Regions from separate parts of the Lysinibacillus sp. GW823-FHT06C08 genome, predicted to be linked through region 2. Evidence: predicted binding sites of a transcription regulator. Region 2 holds the regulator's gene; each other region holds the start of a gene.

Region 1 (7,818 bases), on a different contig from region 2:
ATAAATTAATATGGCAGGAATTATGTAAGAGGAAATACCCATTAAACTCCATTTGTCTTCATCAAGTGACCAAAGAAAAAGAAATAAAGTTATCATAGTAATCCCAAAAGCGCTCATAATAATATTTAATAATCCAATAATCCCCATCCCCTTTTCTACCCTTTACATTACATCTAGTATATTCTTTAACCATTTAGACCATACTAACCGCCTTTTCATATTCGAAGCATCCTTTACAAATAGCTGATAATTTTCATAAATGGTGTTTCATTAAATTTTAGAAATCTAAACCTCCAAAACTCATTCGATAATACATTTGCAAAATTACTTCGACGCATGAAATTATGTTTGTAATAAAGCGAATTACAAATTTTGTAAGTTAAACATCAATAGAAAGTACAGATTGAGTAGCACTTTATAGGATTTACTGACGGCTTAACAAGGCTGTCAACAAATCAACTATGAACTAAATTTACCCATTGGAATAATAAACTGAGTTAATAAATACTTTATAGCCTTAGTTTTTTTACAAAATTTTCTATTTTAAAATAAATAGTAGCGTTCCAACGGGAAACAGAATAATTCACATTTCCAATTTATGTTAAATTCTTAAAAATGAGTTCCCTAGCTTTTGTTAATGCCAATGCAGTATTACCAACAACATATTTGCGAATAAAGTCAGTTTTTTAGTTTTTTTAAATACAGATATAACATCATGAGGAGAATGAAAGTGGATAATGACAAAAAGCCGAATTTATGGATCATATTTTTAAGTATTATTTTAGTTATTTGTTTGCCTTTTATTATTGGAAAAAGGGAAAATTATAATGATAATTTGGAAAATTTAATAGGTATCTACGGATTTCCATTTGATTGGTTACATATATATGCTAATAAGGGTTTCAGTTTTTTAGGTATGGGTTTTATAGTTAACATTATTTTTTTCTATTTTGTTATTAAAAGTTTGATATGGATTTTCAAGAAAATTATTGGCTATGTGCGTTTTTTTTCGTAATTTGTTTTATAGCACATAATGAAAGTATTTTCAGAAAAAAGTAATCAAATGACCACCAAAGGGAGGTCATTTTAAATATTTATCGATTAAATTGAAATAAACGAGGGATATTTAATCGGATCAGTTAAATAATATCTGTAGGAGGTGTCAAAAATGAAAAGAGATAAAAAAAATACAGAATTTGCAACAGATGAGCCAACAAAACAATCATTTTCTAGTGGAGCAGACCTAGGAAAAATTAAAGAACCTAATAGGGGTAAGGGTAATGAACTCCCTCACCCAGATAAAGAAGACCTTATTATGAATGAGAAAAAAGGTAAGTCCACTTCATTATAATCTAAGACTATTTAACGTTTATCTATTTAGACCGCTCATTTGAAGTGGTCTTTTTTTACATTAGTAATTAATTTTTATTAATCAGTCAAAGGAACCTACTAATAGCAACAGACATTGACATAGCAAGCTACCATAACAGATTGCTGTCCACCTCAGTAAGAAAGTGGACAAAGATTTTACATACATCTCTGACTCATTCACTCAAGCTCTATAAGAATTGCTTAAATATTTTATAGTGGTAAACCCACCTTACTGATATAAAAGCACTTGTTTTATCCAACGCTGCTATATCAATATTAATTCGTGTCATCCATCTTCAGTACAGCCATGAATGCTTCCTATAGAAATGCTGTATTCAGGCGTATCTTTTTATACTTCTATATAACCGATAATCCTATGATATAACAGAATTTGTCGGTTGTTTTTTTATGGATATTTTCATTTATCGAGCTTTATTTTCTACAATTGGTGGAGATATGATGGGGAAAATTTAAGACCACCCATCATGAACTGCACCCTAGCGAAGTGGTCTTTTATAAATTATTCAATTAAAGCAACACATTAACTTAAGAATAATTACTAATTGAAGCGAGCCTGCACTTTGTTGGAGTTATTTTAAAGACATTATCATAACAGTACTCGAAAACATAATATCCCATTGTGATACGAATTGTAGAAATCATTTTTAAATCGCTATTATTTCTGTCCACATCACCTAAAAACAAATACTTAATAGTATCGAGTAGTCCCATTTCATTAACAGATAAAGTTGTTACCATGCTTGCAGGTGTCCCGGTTAGATCAAGTCATCTTTATTAAATAGTTTTAATATTAGGAATTATCTCATTTTAAGGTTTTTATTTGATGATGTTGTAATATATGGTAAAATCAAGTTGATATTCCGGAATACTAAATAATTAAAAAATAAGGAGTCGAAAATGAAAAAAATACTTAACAAATTATCAATCTTAATAATATTTACATTAATGCTTCAGTTAACTTTACCTTTAACTAGTTCCGCTAACACTCAAAATGAGTTAGATTTAATTAGACAAGAAACAAATTTAACAGAAGATGATATACAACTAAGTTTAGATATTATTTCTGAACATAGCAGTTTATTTCTTGAAAATGCTGATGTTAATGTTCTTAATTCATATGGTCTTGAAGATCAAAATATTGCATTACTAAAATATTTTTATGATATTAATTATCCATCAATAACTTTACATGCTTTTGCTGTTTCACAGAATGTAACTAACAATGATAACATTCAACCACGTGTAGCAAATGTATTAATCAGAGTATTAATTAAAGATGCACTTAAAAAGAAAATGGGTGATAAAATAAAAAAAGAGATTGGTGATGAAGTAAAAGATAAAGTACAGGATAAATGGATAGCAGCAGCTGAAAAAGAAATTGATAAACATGGCTATTCTAAATTTGTAGGACCAGAAGGTTCTGGGGCAAATGGAATCAGACAAGGGGAACATGTTTTTGAAATTTACGGAAAAAATGGTAATTCTATCATGAGAGGACATGTAGGCCTTGAACAAAATAAGGCAGTTACTAATTGGCATTACCATCTTAAATATGACAATTTTGTAGACCATCATGAACAAATACTCTTGAGACATAGAAGTTTACCAAATTGGGGAACTCCAAATTGAATGAATTAAATGAAGTTTTTATTTTAAGTTATGGTTGTGATTTAGACCATAGTAATATTGATTATTTAGTAAAAGAACGGTTGTTACCATTTTCTCATTGGACCTATAAGAAACAACCTAAAGAAACTGATATTTGTGTTCGATACGAGACATTTGATATCAATCCAAAGAAACACAAACAACTCTACTATGGACATAAATTTTATATTAATAAAACAAGATTAGAAGCTTTTATGTATTCACTCTCTAAACTAAAAGGGAATCATATTTACTTAAATCCCCGAGCTAGAGGGCATGCTTATGTCTATATTGATGACCTTGAGTATACAGGTAGAGTATATAAAACTTTAGATGGCGGTCAAAAATTAGTTTTTATCGATGAAGAATCTGAAAACAATTATCCGTTAAGAGAAAAGTTACCGATGTTAAGAAAAGATTTACATTATTTAAAAATAAAGAGTGATTTGACTTTTGAAGAGAGTGATATGTTAATTTCTAATTGGATAAAAAACATTATTAATGAAATAAGTTAATAGCTATTATTAACTATTACAATATAAAGATAAATCAATGAGACCAAAATAGCACGTTTAAGCTGTTTTGGTCTTTATATTATTTGCCCTGTGAAATAATAATCTTTATTCCTTCAAAGATAAAAAAGGATTAGAAAAAGCAAAATCATATTATGATGAATTAGGTAAAGAGTCTCCTTTACTTTACTCACCACACACATGCAAATGGGCTGTTTTTTATACAAATGAATGGTGATATGAAAGATGCTGAATTTGAGAAGTTTAAAAATTCAATGGACGAAGCATTAATTAGCCATTCAAATGAGGGGCTTTTTTTATTATCAAAAATAACAAATTTTTATTATGGTAAATAAGTCCTTCATTGTTTAAAGTTGTTTTTATAGGTTTTTTTAAGTAATTGCCTTAAATAATCTTAAAGGAGGATACATAAGTGAGTAAGTTATTGAAAAATGGTTTTATTTATCTAGCATTAACGTTATTTGTACTAGTTAGTATTAGTGTTGAAAGTGCATCGGCAGCAGAAGAAGTAGATTATGAAGAAGGGGTAACTAATTTAAATAATACTCCTGAAAATAGTGCAATAGTAGGTGATAGACTCACACAACCTGAAATTGGTTGGAAAAGGTATGATGATACTCATAACAAAATCTTTTACGAAAAAGATAAGTGGTCAAGACACACAGTAGCTTCTGCTGCTTATGATTATAAAAAAGGAAGCACTGGCGCAAAGAAAAATGTAATTGCTAAAATGGAATTTTGGTTTCTAGGTAGTAAAATAAACATTATTACATATAGGCATCCATCATATTCAAAAGACGCTTTAGTTAAAATAGATGGAATTGATCAGGGTAATCTTCAAATTGTTGGTTCTGATCAATCTCAAACGTTAGCATTTAAAAAAGATGGCTTAGACTTTGGCTTTCATAAAGTTGAGGTTATGGTAGCAAGTACCTCACCTAATGTAGATACTTTCAATCTTAGAATTGATGCAATTGACGTTGACGGTAAATTAGTGGCTCCGGATGAAGTAACAAATAATGAATCAATTACATTAGACAAAAATGCATTAGAACTACTAGAGGGTAACCAAGATAAATTAACAGCTACTGTTACTCCAGATACAGCAAAAGTAATCTGGTCATCTAGTGATGAATCCGTTGCTACTGTAGATCAGGATGGAAATGTAACAGCTATTAAAGAAGGTGAAGCAATTATTACTGCAAAAATTGAAGGCACTGATATTACAGCCACTAGCACAGTAATTGTTAAGAAACCAGATAATGCATTTTCAAGTGCTATTCTAAGTATCACATTGGTGAACGGCATAACAAAAGAATATGATATTACAAATACAGTTTTAAACAATTACTTAAATTGGTTTGAAAGTGCACAAGGTACTTCAACATTCAAATTTTCAAAAACAATTTCACCTTATAAAAAAGTAACAGAATATATTGTACATGATAAAATTGCATCCTTTGAAGTAAGAGAATACTAAACACAAAAAGACCAGGTACTCACATTTTATGAGCGCCTGGTTATTTATTTTGGTGACTTAATAATAATTTTTCTACCTGAGTTTTAAGAGCCATATTAGCATATCTGAGTACCACATCATTACCAGCCGTAGCTATATGAACGTCACTAAAATACTCGTCAATCTTTTCTACTTTAAATAACCTTATTTTTTCTTTCGCCAATAATCTTTTTGAATCGTAATAATCATGGGAAATGTCTTTTAGTAACTTATCAAGGATTGGTAAATAAACTTTACTCATTTTCAAATTTTCAATTACAGGGAAGTCACGTTGCAATGATTGAACTGCCATTTCTAGAAATTAAAAATTTATGAAATAGTCTTCTTTGTTCAGGTTTCAGCATACAACTTCTTCCCTTCAATAAGAACGTTTGTTTGTATTATTTTAGAACAAACGTTTGTATTTTGACAAGCATTAATTTGTGGAAATAAAAAAACCAAGACTGCAATTATGCTTTCTTGGCTTTGTTATAATAACTGAAATAATTTAGCCAAGAGGGTTCGGGTTTGTCGAAGGTTGTCGAATTCAAATTTGCTCCTTATCCACCCTTCGGTCCGATACCGCAAATTTGGATTGACAACCGCCACGTTTCACCTTCTCCCTCCAGTACCCACCGAGCCAAAAAGAAAAAGGGTAGCGTCTGCTACCCTAAGTCATCTTGATTCCAACTTCACTCAATCCTGAATAATTCAATTATTATCTTTATTCTTTAGATGATCTACGACACCACACACAATAAATAACAACCCTATTAATAAAAAAATAATACTTAATATCAATAAGTTATTTGGAACATTCTTAAGAAAAACATTGAATTCTTCTGTGGACCAAGTACTACTTTTTGAAACACCAATTGAAGCACAAATATATCGGGTCAAATAAAACATAGTTGATATTAATAAAAAAATGGAACCAAAAATACCTTTAATCATAAATTGTTTACTCTTTCTTTTTAAAATTGAACTACTCTATACTGACGTTCTACCCACTTATCAACGAAATTAAAAGTATAATCATAAGATGGTCCACGACTATCATATTTTTGTTCTTGTGTAACTTTATACTTTTTGTACACATGTCTATATTCTAAACGGTAGTTTCCTTTCGGATAATTCGGAGAAGTATAACTTACTGTTTCCGACCACGATTTAGTAACATCAAAACCTAATACACTTTCTAATGATTTTAGTGGAACCTTAAATGTACCAGAATACCTATGAGCAACAGTTGAAGTGTGAGATGCAGTCAATGCTCCTCCACTTACCGTAGAAGCGCCAGCATAATTCCATTCGCCATATACTAAACCTTCATAAGTTGAAGCCGTAGCAAACCACATTAAGTGTCTTTCACGTAATTTAGGATTAGATGGAGAAATTAAATCTTCAAAAGGAACCTCTGTACCTATTACTTCATCATCAAGAACCTCTGTAAAATCAACAACTACTTCCCCTTCTGCTAATCCAGAATTGACATCTGCATCTAATTCACTTGCAGACGATTCTGTAGAAGTAACAAAAAATAACGTGAAAATTAAAGCTACAAAACCAAAAATTGAAAATAACTTATTTACATTTTTCATTCTTTTCTCTCCCTGTATATTAACATCTAATTTCTACTATTGGAACTATTTAAATCTATACATTCTTAATTTTTTAACTCCATAAATTATTACTTACACCAACTTGGAATTGACGTTACTGTAATGTAAGTATTTTTTATTTACGTAAATAAATATGTAGATTATAATCTAAATTTCTTTCACTCGAGTCATAACAATCCTATCATTACCATTATATCCATTTCAATGGAAATTTAACGCCACTTTTTTGGCGCGATTTATAACTTAGTTTTCATATTTTTTCGGTTTTTAACAAATTACGCCAAAACACGCCAAGATAACCGTCATTATTTGGCGTATTTTTATTTAACAGATATAACTAAAGTAATGTTTTTTTAAAATTCTAACTAAAACTCTTGAAATATTTTATTAAGTTTGTTTTTTCGCCTTAAAAAAATATTTATCAAAATGTAATTTTTATTTCTTTTTTAAGCCCATTACCAATTAATGTAACGGGCATCTGCTTTATCGTTGAGAGATAATAATCTTTAAACCTTCAAAATCACCACTTGTCATCGTACCTTGATCGAATTTATCAAGCCACGACTTATCGATTTTCTTTTTATCCACTGATTGTTTAATGTAATCACGTACAGCTGCTTTAGTTGTGTCATTAGTGAATAACATTTTATCATCATCCTTTGCTATTGGTTTAGTTGTATTGCCTTCCACAGTTAATTGCACTTGGTATTTACTATTGGTTGGTATAATTACTTGTCCTTCAATTTTGTATCCCTTTGGCATAATCCAATTTGGCTTAACTTCAAAGTGAGGACGATCAATATTACCTGTCCAATCCCCACCCCATTCAATGTCAAGCTTACGTGCAATAGCCCCTACTCGACTTAGGGTTGCTACATCATATAAAGACTGTGGAGGACCAACAGCAATATCCCATGCTAAGCGTGACTTATGGTTACTGTCTAGTGTCCAAGTGACAATCTGCCCTAGTCGAGTTCTTCCCTGTGCATAAAGGTACTTCTGTCGTTCTTGTGAGCGATATGTTTCAGTAATAAAGACGTTCTTAATACCTGCTTTAAAGCACTCTTGGAATAACAATCGACAGGCTGTTTGTGCAGCCGGTAATAGTTCCGAAATATCTCGGCAA
Region 2 (7,818 bases):
GAATGGGGAAATATGTAGACACTATTGTTAGCTCAGGTGTCGTACTCACAATGATCTCAATATGGGGGCTTGTTCATCAATTTACGTATAGTCATCTACTTGATTGGAAGCTAAGTATAGCTCTTACAACGATTACATTATTCCTCACAGCGAGCATTTCGCTATGGCTTAGTTCCACACAACATTTAAAAACGCTTCATACTACAGGTTTTGTTATTTTAGTCATTGCGTTTATCAAGCTTATTTTCTTTGACTTATCAGCCCTTGATTTATTAATTAGAGCTGTTCTATTTATAACAATTGGTGGCATTGGCATGCTCTTGTCAGGTAGGTTGCTGAGGAAATAAATTGAAGAGATTCCAATAATTTTTGGAATCTCTTTTATATTGTGCTAAACTGATACTACTCTTACTCTACTCCCTCTTTCTTCGTACCGTATGACTTCAAACCTTTTATGAAATATTCTTCAAATACATCACTCATTTTCAATGTCCATTGTTTTGAATAACATTCGATACGGGGATTGCTGAGCAAGACTACAATAATTATATGAATAGGCGCATCATACTTATTGTATGGGCGCCTATTGGTTTAGGAGGACATAAATTTGGAAATGGCTTATACAATTATCATTTTTTTAGTTGGTCTAGTCTTTGGCTCTTTTTATAATGTAGTTGGCTTACGTGTGCCGCGGAAGGAGTCTCTTGTATATCCTTCCTCCCATTGTACGAGCTGTCAGAGACAATTGACGGCTCTTGATTTAGTGCCAGTATTGTCTTATCTGTTTTTAAGAGGAACATGTAGAGGCTGTGGCTTTAAAATTTCTTGGCTATATCCAGTGATAGAATTGTTAACTGGGGGATTATTCGCCTTTGCTTATTTGGAGCTAAACTGGAGTTTAGAATTTTTAGTAGCTTTATCGTTCATCTCATTGTTAGTCATTATAGTTGTTTCAGATTTTATCTATCTGTTAATTCCAGATAAGATTCTTTTATTCTTTTTGCCTTTTTTGGTCATAGGACGTGTACTGTCACCCTTAACACCTTGGTGGGACAGCCTAGTGGGTGCACTCGTTGGTTTTGGCATATTATACAGTATTGCGGTCTTATCGAAAGGTGGAATGGGAGGGGGCGATATTAAATTCTTCTTTTTAATTGGTCTCGTTCTCGGTACTATTCATACGTTGTTGACTTTATTTATTGCCGCTATCATAGGTATGATAATCGGAATAGTTGTCTTATTAAAGCATAAACAAGGAAGACAAACACATATTCCCTTTGGTCCATCTATTGCATTAGCCGCTACTATTGTTTATTTCTACGGAGATTCGTTCATCAATTGGTATTTAGGTTATTGGTAAGTGTTTAATCTTCAATGTTGTGGAGGGGAATCAAGTGAAGCCGATTATTGGAATTACAGCTTTTGTAGAAGATGATTTATCAGCTCATTTAAATGCTGCTTACAGCAAAAGTATTATTAAGGCGGGTGGTATCCCCCTTATTATTCCGTTAGGTGTGGAGGAAGATGCTGCTCAAATTTTAGCCCTTACGGATGGCTTAATGCTATCGGGAGGCTATGATGTACATCCTTTTCTATTTGGAGCGGAGCCTTCACCAAAGCTAGGTAAAATTCATCCAGCTAGAGATGCCGTGGAATTAGCATTAATTGAGGCTGCATTTGTACGTAAAATGCCTATTTTTGGCATTTGTCGGGGTATCCAAATATTAAATGTTGCATTAGGTGGGACGTTATATCAGGACATTGATAGTGACCATTATAGTACGAAGCTAATCAAACATATGCAACAAGCTGGTAGGTCAGTAGCAACGCATTATGTACAAATTATTGCGGAGAATTTATTAGCGACTATTCTGGAACAAGAGAAAATTGCCGTCAATTCTTTTCATCATCAGTCAGTGAATGTACTAGCGGAGAATTTAAAAGTTGCAGCGAAATCATGTGATGGCATTATTGAAGCAGTGGTGCATGAAGAATTACCATTCTGTTTGGCTGTCCAATGGCACCCAGAGGAATTAGCTGTAGCGGGAGATCAGCATGCACAAAAGTTATTTGCAGCATTTGTTGAAGCGAGCTTGAAATTTAAAAAAGAAGCATAGAGAGGTCATTGTAAAAAGAATCCAATAGTTAATGGATTCTTTTTTTTGCGTAAAAAAGAGGATATATGCTCAGTGAAGGAACACAATCCTCAAACCCTCATTTAATTAATGTACACGGCGGTAAAGACCAACAACTTGTCCCAAAATTGATACTTGATCGACGATAATCGGTTCCATTGATGAATTTTCAGGCTGTAAACGGAAATGGTTTTTTTCCTTAAAGAAGCGTTTTACAGTAGCTTCATCCTCAGCTGTCATGGCTACAACAATGTCTCCGTTAATGGCCGTTGACTTTTGCTTTACGATCACTAAGTCACCATCTAAAATTCCTGCTTCAATCATCGATTCACCCATAATTTCTAACATGAATAACTGATCCTCACTCGTGCCATATGTATCTGGCAGTGGGAAATACTCTTCAATATTTTCGATAGCTGTAATAGGAGAACCTGCTGTAACCTTCCCTACAAGTGGTACATGGATGACATGTTGCTTTTGGATGGATTCCTCAGGCTCAAGAATTTCAATAGCACGTGGCTTAGTTGGATCTCGACGAATAAAACCCTTTTGTTCTAATCGAGCCAAATGACCATGAACAGTTGAACTTGAAGCAAGTCCAACAGCTTCCCCGATTTCACGGACTGATGGCGGATACCCTTTAGCTCGTACCTCGTCTTTAATGAACGCTAAAATGTCCTCTTGTCTTTTCGATACTTTTTTCATGATTGCTCACCTCTTTTTTCTAATATCAATCTTCTTATTTGATAGTATAACAGAATGCGAACACGTATGCAAACATAGGTTCGAAAAGTGTTTGACAAAAACGTTTGTTCGCTTTATTATGAGAACATACATTCCGAACAAACATTCTAGAAATGAGGTTTTAATGATGACATGGCTAAAGAAAAATACACATATCACTATATTATTAGGTGCTTGTTTACTCTTCGCAAGTTACCTTTACATCACTGATCCGGGGGATGTTAATTACGCTGAAATTCAAATCGAACATGGGGATAGCTTGTGGTCGTTAGCAGAACAATACCGTGGTAAAATGAGTAAAGAAGATTGGATTAAGCTTGTCAAATCAGAAAATGAGTTAGCAGACATTAAAATCGTGGCAGGTAAATCTCTAGTCATTCCAGTTTTGAGTGATCAAGCCAGTCCCATCAAAACTATTGAAATTGCGAGAAACGAACAATGAAAAATAATCAAATGACGGCTGTTATCTATTGCCGAGTAAGTACTGAAAAAGAAACGCAAAGCTCCTCATTAGAGCGCCAACAAGAAGAATTAGTGCACTATGCTAAAGAACAAGGCTATGAAGTAAAGGGTGTTTTTAAAGATAAGCATAGCGGTTATGATGTTGAACGCGAAGGCTTACTTGAAATGCTTGATTTTATAAAAGAGAAGGAAATAAAAGCTCTTTTTGTACAAGATGAAACTCGTTTAGGTCGTGGAAATGCAAGAATGGCAGTATTGCATTTATTACAAAAATCAGCAACAGATGTTTATTCGATGCGTGATGCAGGACCAGTCCAATTAAACGAAATGGATACGATGCTACTAGAGATTTTAGCAATTGTAGAGGAATATCAACGTAGAATACATAATGCAAAAATCCGCAGAGGTATGCGACGTGCTGTTGAAAATGGCTATCGCCCTGAAAATAACCTATCCAATCGTGGCAATCCACATGGTCAGGAACGTAAAGAACTCCCTGTTGATGAAATTGTGAAGCTACGGAATCGTGGTTTTACCTTTGAGGAAATTTCCATTACGCTTAGAGGACTAGGCTTTGAGGTAAGTAAGGCAACCGTACATCGCCGATTCCAAGAGCATCAAGAAAGATTAGCAGGCAAATAATATAGCCCGCTAATTTTTTTTAATATAAGCTTTCAATAATAACATTTTTGGGTAGCTGAAAAGGGTTATCTTTATTAATTCGATCATAAAACATAATGCCGTTTAAATGATCGATTTCATGTTGTACAACGATAGATTCATAGCCTTTTAAAGACATAATAAATTCCTGTCCATCAATATTATAGGCTTTTACTTTAATTCGTTCATATCTTGGTACAAAACCGTGAACAGGTCGATTAACAGACAGACACCCTTCACCCTCAGGCAAATAGATCATATTGAAAGAATGGCTCATTACTTTTGGGTTAATGAACATCATTTCATGTTTTTGGTCGTGATTCTCAAAAAGTACAGCAAACATTCTCTTATCTACGCCAATTTGATTGGCAGAGAGGCCACTACCAGGACGGAGTTTATACTTTTTTATTAAAATCGGGTCTTGGCTGTTTTTTAAATATTGAAGCATAGAAAATAATATATGTCGGTCCTCTAAGGGAACTGGTATTGCAACGTCTTGCGTTTGTTTTCGTAATAGGTCTGAGTGTTCTTTTACAAAATCTTTCATAGTAATCATGTAATCAGGATGAAATTTTGCCATCGAAACATACCTCCTCAATAGGACTTCTTCAGAAGTTCATCAAGCTAAATTGTATGGTCGGATCATAGATGCAGTGCCCAACAACGTTTATAGGCGCGCATTTTCACAAGCGTTTAACGTTCTTCTAATCTTCTAATAAAATATTCCAATCTTCACGTAAAACTGCGTAATAGTATTCGTCCCACCATTCATTCCCATATGGTATACACTTTTTAAAATATCCTTCACGCCTCATTCCGATCTTTTCCATAACTTTATAGGAAGCGATATTTTCGGGCTGACACGTTGCAATAATTCTATGAAGTTTCTTTTCATTAAATCCATAGTCTAATACAGCACGAGCAGCTTCAGAAGCAAAGCCTTGATTTTGATAAGCTGGATTTAGTACCCAACCGATTTCATAAGTATGATCGCCGAAACAAGGATGGAAAACGATATGACCAATCACTTGCTCGCAATTATTTGAAACAATAGCAAAATGTTTTGCTTTGTCGTTACTATTTTCTGCAATAAATTTCTTTGCCTGTTCTTCATTGAAAACACCTTCAGGCATATAGTGCATCACTTTTTCATCTGAAGTATAGCTATAAACAGCTTCCCAGTCCTGCTCTTGAAATGTTCGAATGAGTAATCGCTTAGTTGTCACGTTCACATGTATATCCTCCAATAGATAGTTAAATTTTTCCTTCCATATAATATTTATACACTTCAAACATCTGGAAGTCATGTATTTTTTATTTCAACAGCTTGAATAGGGGTTGGTATAACTGCATTTAATGGGAAACCGTGCTATACTTTGCATACTGAGTTCAATAAGGTAGGTACTGAAAGGTGTGTAACGATGTTATCAAAAGAAAAAATTAACCGTATAAATGAACTTTCTGCTAAAGCGAAAAGCGGTCAACTAACGGATGAAGAGGCAAAGGAGCGAACAGCGCTTCGTAAGGAATACTTAGATACATTTAGAGCAACAATGCGTGATACGATTGAAAACGTAAAAGTGGTTGATGCAGAAGGAAATGATGTCACGCCTGAGAAGGTAAGACAAGCGAAAAAAAATAAATTTCTAAATTAATGTGACACAATTCAATAAAGTATGTATGAAAATACAAATAGTATTACAAAAGCATTGTTTTCTAAAGCAATGTTGACTAAACTGTAGAAGAACAATTATAGGACGAGAAAGGATGTCACAATATAATGACTCAACATGCGGATTTATTAGCAATTAATGCTATCCGAACTTTGTCAATCGATGCTATTGAAAAAGCAAATTCTGGTCACCCAGGTTTACCAATGGGGGCAGCGCCAATGGCTTATACGCTTTGGACAAAACAATTACGCCATAATCCAGCGAACCCAAAATGGTATAATCGCGATCGTTTTGTATTATCAGCTGGTCATGGTTCCATGCTTCTATACAGCCTACTTCATCTAGGCGGCTATGGTTTACCAATGGAGGAAATTCAGAGCTTCCGCCAATGGGATTCATTAACACCAGGACATCCTGAATATGGTCATACAGTAGGTGTGGAAGCGACAACTGGTCCTCTAGGACAAGGTATTGCCATGACTGTAGGTATGGCAATGGCTGAGCGTCATTTAGCAGCTACTTACAATAAACCAGGTCATGACATCGTTGACCACTATACATTTGCATTATGTGGTGATGGTGACTTAATGGAAGGCGTTGCAGCAGAGGCTATTTCATTAGCTGGTCACTTAAAACTTGAAAAATTAATCGTGCTTTACGATTCTAATGATATTTCTTTAGATGGTGACTTAGAAAAGTCATTCTCAGAAAACGTACAAAAACGTTTTGAATCTTATGGTTGGAATTATTTAAAAGTTGCAGATGGCACAGATGTTGATGCGATTAATGCAACTATTGAAGAAGCTAAAAAATCAACTGGCAAACCAACATTGATTGAAGTGAAAACAGTGATTGGTTTCGGTTCTCCAAATAAATCGGGTAAAGCAGATTCTCATGGTGCTCCACTTGGTACAGATGAAGTGGTATTAACAAAAGCTGCTTATGAGTGGGCACACGAGCCTTTCCAAATCCCTGCTGAAGTATATGATACGTTTAATGCTGCAGCTGAAGTGCAAGGAGCACAGTCTGAAGAAGCTTGGAATGCGAAATTTACTGCTTATAAACAAGAATTCCCAGAGTTAGCAGCTCAATTTGAACATGCTATGAATGGTGAATTACCAGCAGACTTCGCTTCTGAATTACCAGTGTATGAAGCTGGTAAATCTGTAGCAACACGTTCTTCTTCTGGTGATGCGATTAATGCTATCGCTAAGAAAACACCATCATTCTTTGGTGGCTCTGCTGACCTTGCAGGCTCTAATAAAACAACGATGAAGGGTGCAGGCGATTTTTCTGCAGACGATTATGCTGGTCGCAACATCTGGTTTGGTGTTCGTGAATTTGCAATGGGCGCTGCTTTAAACGGTATGGCACTTCACGGTGGTTTAAATGTATTTGGTGGTACATTCTTCGTGTTCTCAGATTATGTTCGTCCGGCAGTTCGCCTTTCAGCATTAATGGGTCTTCCTGTAACGTATGTATTTACACATGACTCGATTGCTGTAGGAGAAGATGGTCCAACACATGAACCAATCGAACACCTTGCATCATTACGTGCAATGCCTAATTTATCTGTTGTTCGTCCTGCGGATGCCAATGAATCAGCTGTTGCATGGGAGCTTGCCGTTGCATCAGAAAATACGCCAACAGTATTAGTATTGTCTCGTCAAAACTTACCTGTACTTAACGCTTCTATTGAAACAGTACGTGAAGGTGTGACGAAGGGTGCTTACACAGTATCTCCTGCTACTAAAGAAGTAGCGGATGCGATTTTAATTGCAACAGGCTCAGAGGTTTCACTTGCTGTTGAGGCACAAAAAGCATTAAAAGCTGAAGGCATGGATGTAGCTGTCGTTTCAATGCCATCTATGGACCGCTTTGAAAAACAAGATGCTGCTTACAAAGAATCTGTTTTACCAAAAGCTGTCACTAAACGTCTTGCGATAGAAATGGGTGCATCATTCGGCTGGCATAAATATACCGGCTTTGAAGGTGATGTGCTTGCAATCGATAAATTTGGCGCATCAGCTCCAGGGGAAATTGTAATGGAAAAATACGGATTCACTGTAGAGAATGTAGTTGCAAAAGTAAAAGCACTATAAGATTTTTAATAAAATACCACAACACTCAGCGTACGTATGAAT
Region 3 (7,818 bases), 520 kb from region 2:
CATAAGTGCATAAAGGGGGAATAATGATGCATAAGAAGGATATTATGAGTAGTGAAACTATGTTGTATATGCCTGTGTATGATTCCTTTGGAAATTTATGTACTCGGGTGATGGAAAAAAGTAAAGATTATATTTCTAAAATACCGCCGACAAAGTTAATGGACTATAATCTGCGTTATTATGGTTCTAGCTTAAGAGGGGCTTTTGATGGATCAAAAATGATTTTAGGTAAGCTTAATAAAAACCCAATCGTTGTGGATGAGCGAGGGAATATTTTATGGTTTCCAAGCAAGTCACCTCTACATCCGGAATGTATATGGTTTGCTGTCCATCATATTGAAGAGTATTTCTCTGTGGATAAAAAGAGTACAAAGATAATCTTTACGAATGGTCAGGATATTATTGTAGATGTTAGTGTCAAAACGATAGAGTATCGTATTCAGCGGGCATTTTTATTAAAATATAGATTAGAGCGAAGAACGAAGCATTTACTTGTTCAATATGATCGTGTGAAAGTATTTCAACGTTTTGCGCTTGATATGCTTGAGGACGAGACGTAGAGTAGTGTTTTTATGTATGTTTTCCTCGGTAAAAACGTTATAATAGTAAGATCGGAGCTTTCACACTAGTCTCCATTACTAACGTTCGGAGGATTTTACAATGATTGAATTAGCAGATGTACGCAATGTGTTAGACACTACAGCCAAAAAATTGGTGGACTTCAGGGGGTCTCTTTGACTTAGAAAACAAAGAGGCACGTATACAGGAGCTAGATGAAATGATGCTAGAGCCCGGATTCTGGGATGATCAGCAAGGTGCACAGGTGATCATTAATGAGGGCAATGGTTTAAAAGCAATCGTCAATGAATATAAAGAGTTAGAAGAAATACATGAGAACTTAGATATGACACTGGAGCTTTTACGTGAAGAGCCAGACGAAGAATTGCAGGAAGAGTTAGGAAAAGAACTGGTAGAATTTCAACAAAAAATGGCTGATTTTGAGCTGCAATTATTATTGAGTGGTCCATACGATCAAAACAATGCTATTTTAGAGTTGCATCCAGGAGCAGGTGGAACAGAGTCACAAGACTGGGGTTCTATGCTACTACGTATGTATACACGATGGGCTGAGAAGCGTGGCTTTAAGGTGGAAACAATGGATTATCTTCCTGGTGATGAGGCAGGTATTAAATCTGTAACCATTTCAATTAAAGGTCATAATGCTTTCGGTTATTTACAAGCTGAAAAAGGTGTCCATCGCCTAGTGCGTATTTCACCATTTGATTCATCAGGCCGTCGACATACTTCTTTCGTTTCTTGCGATGTCATGCCAGAATTTGACGAAAATATTGAAATTGATATTCGTACAGAGGATTTGAAAATTGATACGTATCGTGCGACAGGTGCGGGTGGTCAGCATATTAATACAACAGATTCAGCTGTTCGTATTACACACATCCCGACTGGTACGGTTGTACAATGCCAAGCAGAACGTTCACAAATTAAAAACCGTGAGAAAGCGATGGCTATGTTAAAAGGGAAATTATATCAATTAGAGTTAGAGAAGCAACAGGCGCAGCTTGATGAGATCCGTGGTGAACAAAAGGACATTGGCTGGGGCTCGCAAATTCGCTCGTATGTATTCCATCCATACTCAATGGTAAAAGATCACCGTACGAATGAAGAAACAGGGAATGTCGGAGCGGTAATGGACGGCGATGTAGATCCATTTATTAATGCTTACTTACGTTCAAAAATTAACTAATAGCCATCCCCCAAGAGTTGTTTCTTGGGGGATTTTTTAGTTAAAAGAATGGATGATAGGGTGAATCTTGACTAAGTTGTTTTCGTTCATTCATGTAATGTTTATAGAGCATAGAAGCATTCACAAACTGTTTACTAATAGAAGCATATTGAATAGGTAGCTCAATCTTTTGATCGTTTTTTAATGTGACCACACATCCTGTTTCGCTCGGCGTAATATTGATAATCGCATGGAGCCCTATCCATATATTATGAATGGAATTAGGTGAATAGGTTGGTAGAAAGATGCAAGGAAAACCATAATCAAAGGCCACGACGATTGGTAGCTTATGTTGATTACCAAAAAAGCGTTTAGCAGATTGCTTTGCTGCTTCATAGGTGGAGCCTAATGAAATACAAGATTTTCGCAGTACATGCATCGGCTTCCGAGTAACAATTAGCTCATTATGTTTGTCTATAACATGAGTGAAAACTTTAGTGTCATGCTGAACTGGTTGGAGCAAGTAAGTGTTAAAGGAAATTAAATAGCCATTTACAAATTTACTAGTCATTTTGGAAGTGCCTCCCTTTTCTATTGATAACCGTAGTGTAATACATAAAATGAATTTCAAAAAATATACAAAGTAATGAAACAAGGTTGATAAATGAATGAAATGCTTAGAGAATTTGCTTTAAATTTCACGAGTTTACTAGTTAATCCAAGTTATTTTCAAATCGTAAGCATTGCTTTTTAATTTCAATTTTCATATAATTTAGAAAAGGATCGGGGTGAGATCGTTGGATAAATATTATTCGTACACAGATTTTCTAAAAGCCGTTGGTCAGTCAAAAAAAGTTGATGAGGCAGAGAAATTATTAAACGAGATTTATTTAGATTTATTTTTAAATCGTATCCAGCGTATGCATCGACAAGAGCAGCTCATCGTTTTAATAGATAGAGCGCTCGATGAAAAAGATGAAAACGCATTTTATCAATACGCAACCGAACTCAATTCCTTGCAGCAATCAGAAGATGAATCATATTAATAATTCCGCTCTCCGCGACTATGGAGAGCGGGATTTTTTTTGGAGATGATAGAGTGGCTGTGCCATTCACCTAATGTATAAAAAGTATTGCTCTAAAAATGAGAAAAGAGAAGGAACGACTACCATTCTACAATTGACATCTCATTACTAGATAAGGCTTGAAAACCTGACGAAACGGCTATTATGAGAGTAGAAGGTTGAGTATCCATATTCCATTTTAGGGATAGAAAAAAAAATTTACAAACATTCGTTCGTTAAATGTTCGAAATTTTAATATTGCTATGCTAAAATATATGTACAAATTGGAAAGAAAGGACGGGGACAGGTGTGCAAACTTTTGATTTACAAGCGCCATATCAGCCTAATGGAGATCAGCCACAGGCAATTGCGGAATTAGTGGAGGGTGTGAAAGCAGGCAAGCGTCATCAAACATTACTTGGTGCAACAGGAACTGGGAAAACATTTACGATTTCAAATGTAATCCAGCAGGTTAAAAAACCGACACTCATTATGGCACACAATAAAACGTTGGCGGGCCAATTATATAGTGAGTTCAAAGAGTTCTTTCCAAATAACGCTGTAGAATACTTTGTTAGTTACTATGATTATTACCAACCAGAAGCCTATGTACCGCAGACAGATACTTATATAGAAAAGGATTCTAGCATTAACGATGAAATTGATAAGCTACGCCACTCTGCAACTTCTGCATTATTTGAGCGTGATGATGTCATTATTATTGCATCTGTATCCTGTATTTACGGTCTTGGTTCTCCAGAAGAATATCGTGAAATGGTTGTCTCGATCCGCACGGGTATGGAAATTGAACGTAATCAGCTACTGCGCAAACTTGTAGATGTTCAATATGAGCGCAATGATGTTAGTTTTACACGCGGGACGTTTCGGGTACGAGGAGATGTAGTAGAGATTTTCCCAGCCTCACGTGATGAGCATTGTATTCGTGTCGAGTTTTTTGGGGACGAAATTGATCGCATTCGTGAGGTAGATGCTTTAACTGGAGAAATACTATCAGATCGAGAGCATGTCGCTATTTTCCCAGCATCCCACTTCGTTACACGAGAAGAAAAAATGCGAAAAGCGATAGAAAACATTGAAAAAGAATTAGAGGATCGTCTAGCTTTACTGCGTGCCGAGGATAAATTATTAGAGGCTCAGCGTCTAGAGCAACGGACACGTTATGATTTAGAAATGATGCGTGAAATGGGCTTTTGTTCAGGGATTGAGAACTATTCACGTCACTTAACTTTACGTGAAGCAGGTGCGACTCCATATACGTTGCTTGATTATTTCCCTGAGGACTTTTTGCTTGTCGTAGATGAAAGTCACGTAACTCTTCCACAGGTACGAGGGATGTACAACGGTGACCAAGCGCGTAAAGGGGTACTCGTAGAACATGGTTTCCGTTTGCCATCTGCGCTAGATAACCGTCCATTACGTTTTGAAGAATACGAAAATCGAGTACATCAAGCTATTTATGTATCTGCCACACCTGGACCCTATGAGTTGGAACATACACCAGAAATGATCCAGCAAATTATTCGACCTACTGGTTTACTGGATCCATTAATAGATGTCCGCCCAATTGAAGGGCAAATAGATAACTTAATCGATGAAATTCAAGGTCGAATTGCATGTGATGAGCGAGTATTAGTAACAACGCTAACAAAGAAAATGTCAGAGGATTTAACGGCCTATTTGAAGGAAATGGGCTTAAAGGTTGAGTATTTGCATTCTGAGATTAAAACATTAGAGCGTATTGAGATTATTCGTGAGCTACGGAAGGGCACTTACGATGTACTAATTGGAATTAACTTATTGCGTGAAGGACTTGATATTCCTGAAGTATCACTTGTAGCCATATTAGACGCGGATAAAGAAGGATTTTTACGTTCAGAACGTTCACTCATTCAAACGATTGGCCGAGCTGCGCGTAATGCGAACGGTCATGTCATCATGTATGCAGATCATGTAACCGACTCGATGAAAAAGGCGCTCGATGAAACAAAACGTCGTCGTGAATTGCAAATGGCCTATAACGAAGAGCATGGTATTACGCCTCAAACCATTAGTAAAAAAATACCAGAAGTAATTCGTGCTACACAAGTGGCAGAAGAAGAAAAATCCTATGTAACAAAGGCGACGAAGGGCAAAAAGCTGACAAAGGCAGAAAGAGACCAGCTCGTAGCTTCTCTAGAAATAGAAATGAAGGAAGCGGCAAAAGCGCTAGATTTCGAACGTGCAGCTGAGCTTCGAGATACAATATTTGAATTGAAGGTAGAAGGGTGAATGACTTGTGAAAAATACTGAAATTGTCGTGCAAGGTGCACGTGCTCATAATTTAAAAAATATTAATGTCACAATTCCACGTGATCAATTAGTCGTTTTAACAGGATTATCAGGATCAGGTAAATCTTCATTAGCATTTGATACGATTTATGCGGAGGGACAACGACGTTATGTCGAGTCTCTTTCCGCCTATGCGCGTCAATTTCTTGGGCAGATGGACAAACCAGATGTTGATGCAATCGAAGGATTATCGCCTGCTATTTCAATAGACCAAAAAACAACGAGTCGTAACCCACGCTCTACGGTAGGGACGGTTACAGAAATCTATGATTACTTACGTTTACTATATGCACGTATTGGTAAGCCGATTTGTCCGAATCACGGGATAGAAATTACTTCCCAAACGATTGAGCAAATGGTGGACCGTTTATTAACTTATCCAGAAAGAACCAAAATGCAACTCCTTGCTCCAATGGTTTCTGGACGTAAAGGAACACATGTAAAACTGCTAGAAGATTTAAAAAAGCAAGGCTTCGTTCGTGTGCGAATTGATGGAGATTTACGAGATTTAGATGATGCGATTGATCTTGATAAAAATAAAAAACACTCTATTGAGGTAGTGATCGACCGTGTTGTAATGAAGGAAGGTGTCGCTGCACGTTTAAGTGATTCTTTAGAAACAGCTCTTCGTTTGGCCGATGGTCGTGTGCTTGTAGATGTCATGGAGCATGAGGAATTACTATTTAGTGAACATCATGCCTGTCCTATTTGTGGTTTTTCTATTGGTGAGCTAGAGCCACGCATGTTTTCATTTAATAGTCCATTTGGTGCTTGTCCAAGCTGTGACGGCTTAGGCTCGACGCAAGAGGTGGATTTAGATTTAGTGGTGCCGGATTGGGATCGTTCTTTATTAGAGCATGCTATTGCACCTTGGGAGCCAACAAGTTCACAGTACTATCCACAATTATTAAAAGCAGTTTGTGATCACTATAATATTCCAATGGATGTGCCAGTAAAAGAGTTACCAAGAGACAAGATGGACAAAGTGTTATTTGGCTCAGGTAAAGAGAAGATTCACTTCCATTATGAAAATGAGTTTGGCAATGTACGAGACCAAATGATTGAATTTGAAGGTGTTGTCCGAAATGTAGAGCGTCGTTTTAAAGAGACAACTTCAGATTATGTTCGTGAGCAAATGGAAAAATATATGGCACAACAGGCTTGTCCTTCTTGTAAAGGCTATCGTTTAAAGCCAGAAACATTAGCTGTAAAAGTTGCCGACAAACATATTGGTGAGGTGACACAATATTCAATTCAGGAAGCTGACACATTTTTCAAAGAGCTAGATCTCACTGAAAAGGATATGAAAATTGCTCGTCTAGTTTTACGGGAAATTGAAGAACGACTGGGCTTCCTTGTTAATGTAGGTTTAGACTATTTAACTTTAAGTCGTGCAGCAGGTACATTATCTGGTGGGGAAGCACAACGTATTCGCCTTGCTACTCAAATCGGTTCACGATTAACAGGCGTTCTATATATTTTAGATGAACCATCGATTGGCTTACACCAACGTGATAATGATCGCTTGATTAGCACCTTACAAAACATGCGAGATATTGGTAATACACTGATTGTGGTGGAGCATGATGAGGATACGATGCTAGCAGCTGATTATCTGATTGACGTTGGACCAGGTGCAGGTGTACATGGTGGCCAAATTGTTGCAGCTGGTACACCACAGGAAGTCATGGAAAATAATAAATCTTTAACAGGACAATATTTAAGCGGGAAAAAATTTATCCCATTGCCAGTTGAAAGACGTCAACCAAATGGTCGTAAGCTTTCGATTAAGGGTGCCAAGGAAAATAATTTACGCAATGTCAAAGTCGATGTTCCACTTGGCTTATTTGTCGCAGTGACAGGTGTATCTGGTTCAGGGAAATCCACGCTGATTAATGAAATTTTATATAAATCATTGGCACAGAAGCTGAATCGTTCCAAGGTTAAACCGGGAGAACATAAAGAGGTAACAGGGATGGATGAGCTTGAAAAAGTCATCGATATTGACCAATCTCCAATTGGCCGTACCCCACGCTCGAATCCAGCTACTTATACGGGAGTCTTTGATGATATACGCGATGTTTTTGCTACCACGAATGAAGCAAAGGTGCGTGGCTATAAAAAAGGTCGCTTTAGCTTTAATGTCAAGGGTGGCCGCTGTGAAGCATGCCGTGGAGATGGAATTATTAAAATAGAAATGCATTTCCTTCCTGATGTGTATGTTCCTTGTGAAGTATGTCACGGCAAACGCTATAATCGGGAAACACTTGAAGTGAAATATAAAGACAAAAGTATTGCAGATATTTTAGATATGACGATTGAAAATGCAGTAGTATTCTTCGAAAATATTCCAAAGATTCAACGTAAGCTTCAAACTATTGTTGATGTTGGATTAGGTTATATGAAATTAGGACAACCTGCCACAACCTTGTCTGGAGGAGAGGCGCAGCGTGTAAAATTAGCATCTGAATTACATCGACGTTCAACAGGTAAATCATTCTATATTCTAGATGAACCGACGACAGGCTTACATGCAGACGATATTGCACGTTTACTTGTAGTGCTACAACGTCTTGTTGAAAATGGTGACTCCGTATTAGTTATTGAACATAATCTAGATGTTATCAAAACGGCTGATTATCTTATCGATTTAGGTCCAGA

Evidence for each region. The regulator LexA, encoded in region 2, represses DNA repair genes until DNA is damaged. The targets are predictions, from matches to a motif close to CGAACATATGTTCG.
Region 1: a site for LexA is predicted at 5,479-5,492, ahead of AC1Q6O_RS10915 (YhjD family protein). Genes of this name have one in related genera too.
Region 3: a site for LexA is predicted at 3,031-3,044, ahead of uvrB (excinuclease ABC subunit UvrB). Genes of this name have one in related genera too.

The regions. Positions count from the first base shown of each region.
Region 1 covers NZ_JBXAHN010000003.1:170,866-178,683, reverse strand. The annotation lists gene AC1Q6O_RS10945 (hypothetical protein) at 731-1,015, shown strand; gene AC1Q6O_RS10940 (hypothetical protein) at 1,169-1,351, shown strand; gene AC1Q6O_RS10935 (YpjP family protein) at 2,290-3,021, shown strand; gene AC1Q6O_RS10930 (hypothetical protein) at 3,018-3,554, shown strand; gene AC1Q6O_RS10925 (hypothetical protein) at 3,779-3,907, shown strand; gene AC1Q6O_RS10920 (Ig-like domain-containing protein) at 3,985-5,052, shown strand; gene AC1Q6O_RS10915 (YhjD family protein) at 5,093-5,383, opposite strand; gene AC1Q6O_RS10910 (hypothetical protein) at 6,045-6,671, opposite strand; gene AC1Q6O_RS10905 (M15 family metallopeptidase) at 7,176-7,818, opposite strand, start outside.
Region 2 covers NZ_JBXAHN010000001.1:947,255-955,072, forward strand. The annotation lists gene AC1Q6O_RS04365 (DUF2339 domain-containing protein) at 1-347, shown strand, start outside; gene AC1Q6O_RS04370 (prepilin peptidase) at 608-1,360, shown strand; gene AC1Q6O_RS04375 (gamma-glutamyl-gamma-aminobutyrate hydrolase family protein) at 1,395-2,117, shown strand; gene lexA (transcriptional repressor LexA) at 2,223-2,840, opposite strand; gene yneA (cell division suppressor protein YneA) at 2,959-3,321, shown strand; gene AC1Q6O_RS04390 (YneB family resolvase-like protein) at 3,318-3,983, shown strand; gene def (peptide deformylase) at 4,003-4,581, opposite strand; gene AC1Q6O_RS04400 (GNAT family N-acetyltransferase) at 4,706-5,233, opposite strand; gene AC1Q6O_RS04405 (DUF896 domain-containing protein) at 5,423-5,656, shown strand; gene tkt (transketolase) at 5,782-7,776, shown strand.
Region 3 covers NZ_JBXAHN010000001.1:425,664-433,481, forward strand. The annotation lists gene AC1Q6O_RS01915 (competence protein ComK) at 24-560, shown strand; one part of gene prfB (peptide chain release factor 2) at 661-735, shown strand; one part of gene prfB (peptide chain release factor 2) at 737-1,765, shown strand; gene AC1Q6O_RS01925 (competence protein ComK) at 1,806-2,315, opposite strand; gene AC1Q6O_RS01930 (IDEAL domain-containing protein) at 2,542-2,790, shown strand; gene uvrB (excinuclease ABC subunit UvrB) at 3,118-5,097, shown strand; gene uvrA (excinuclease ABC subunit UvrA) at 5,105-7,818, shown strand, end outside.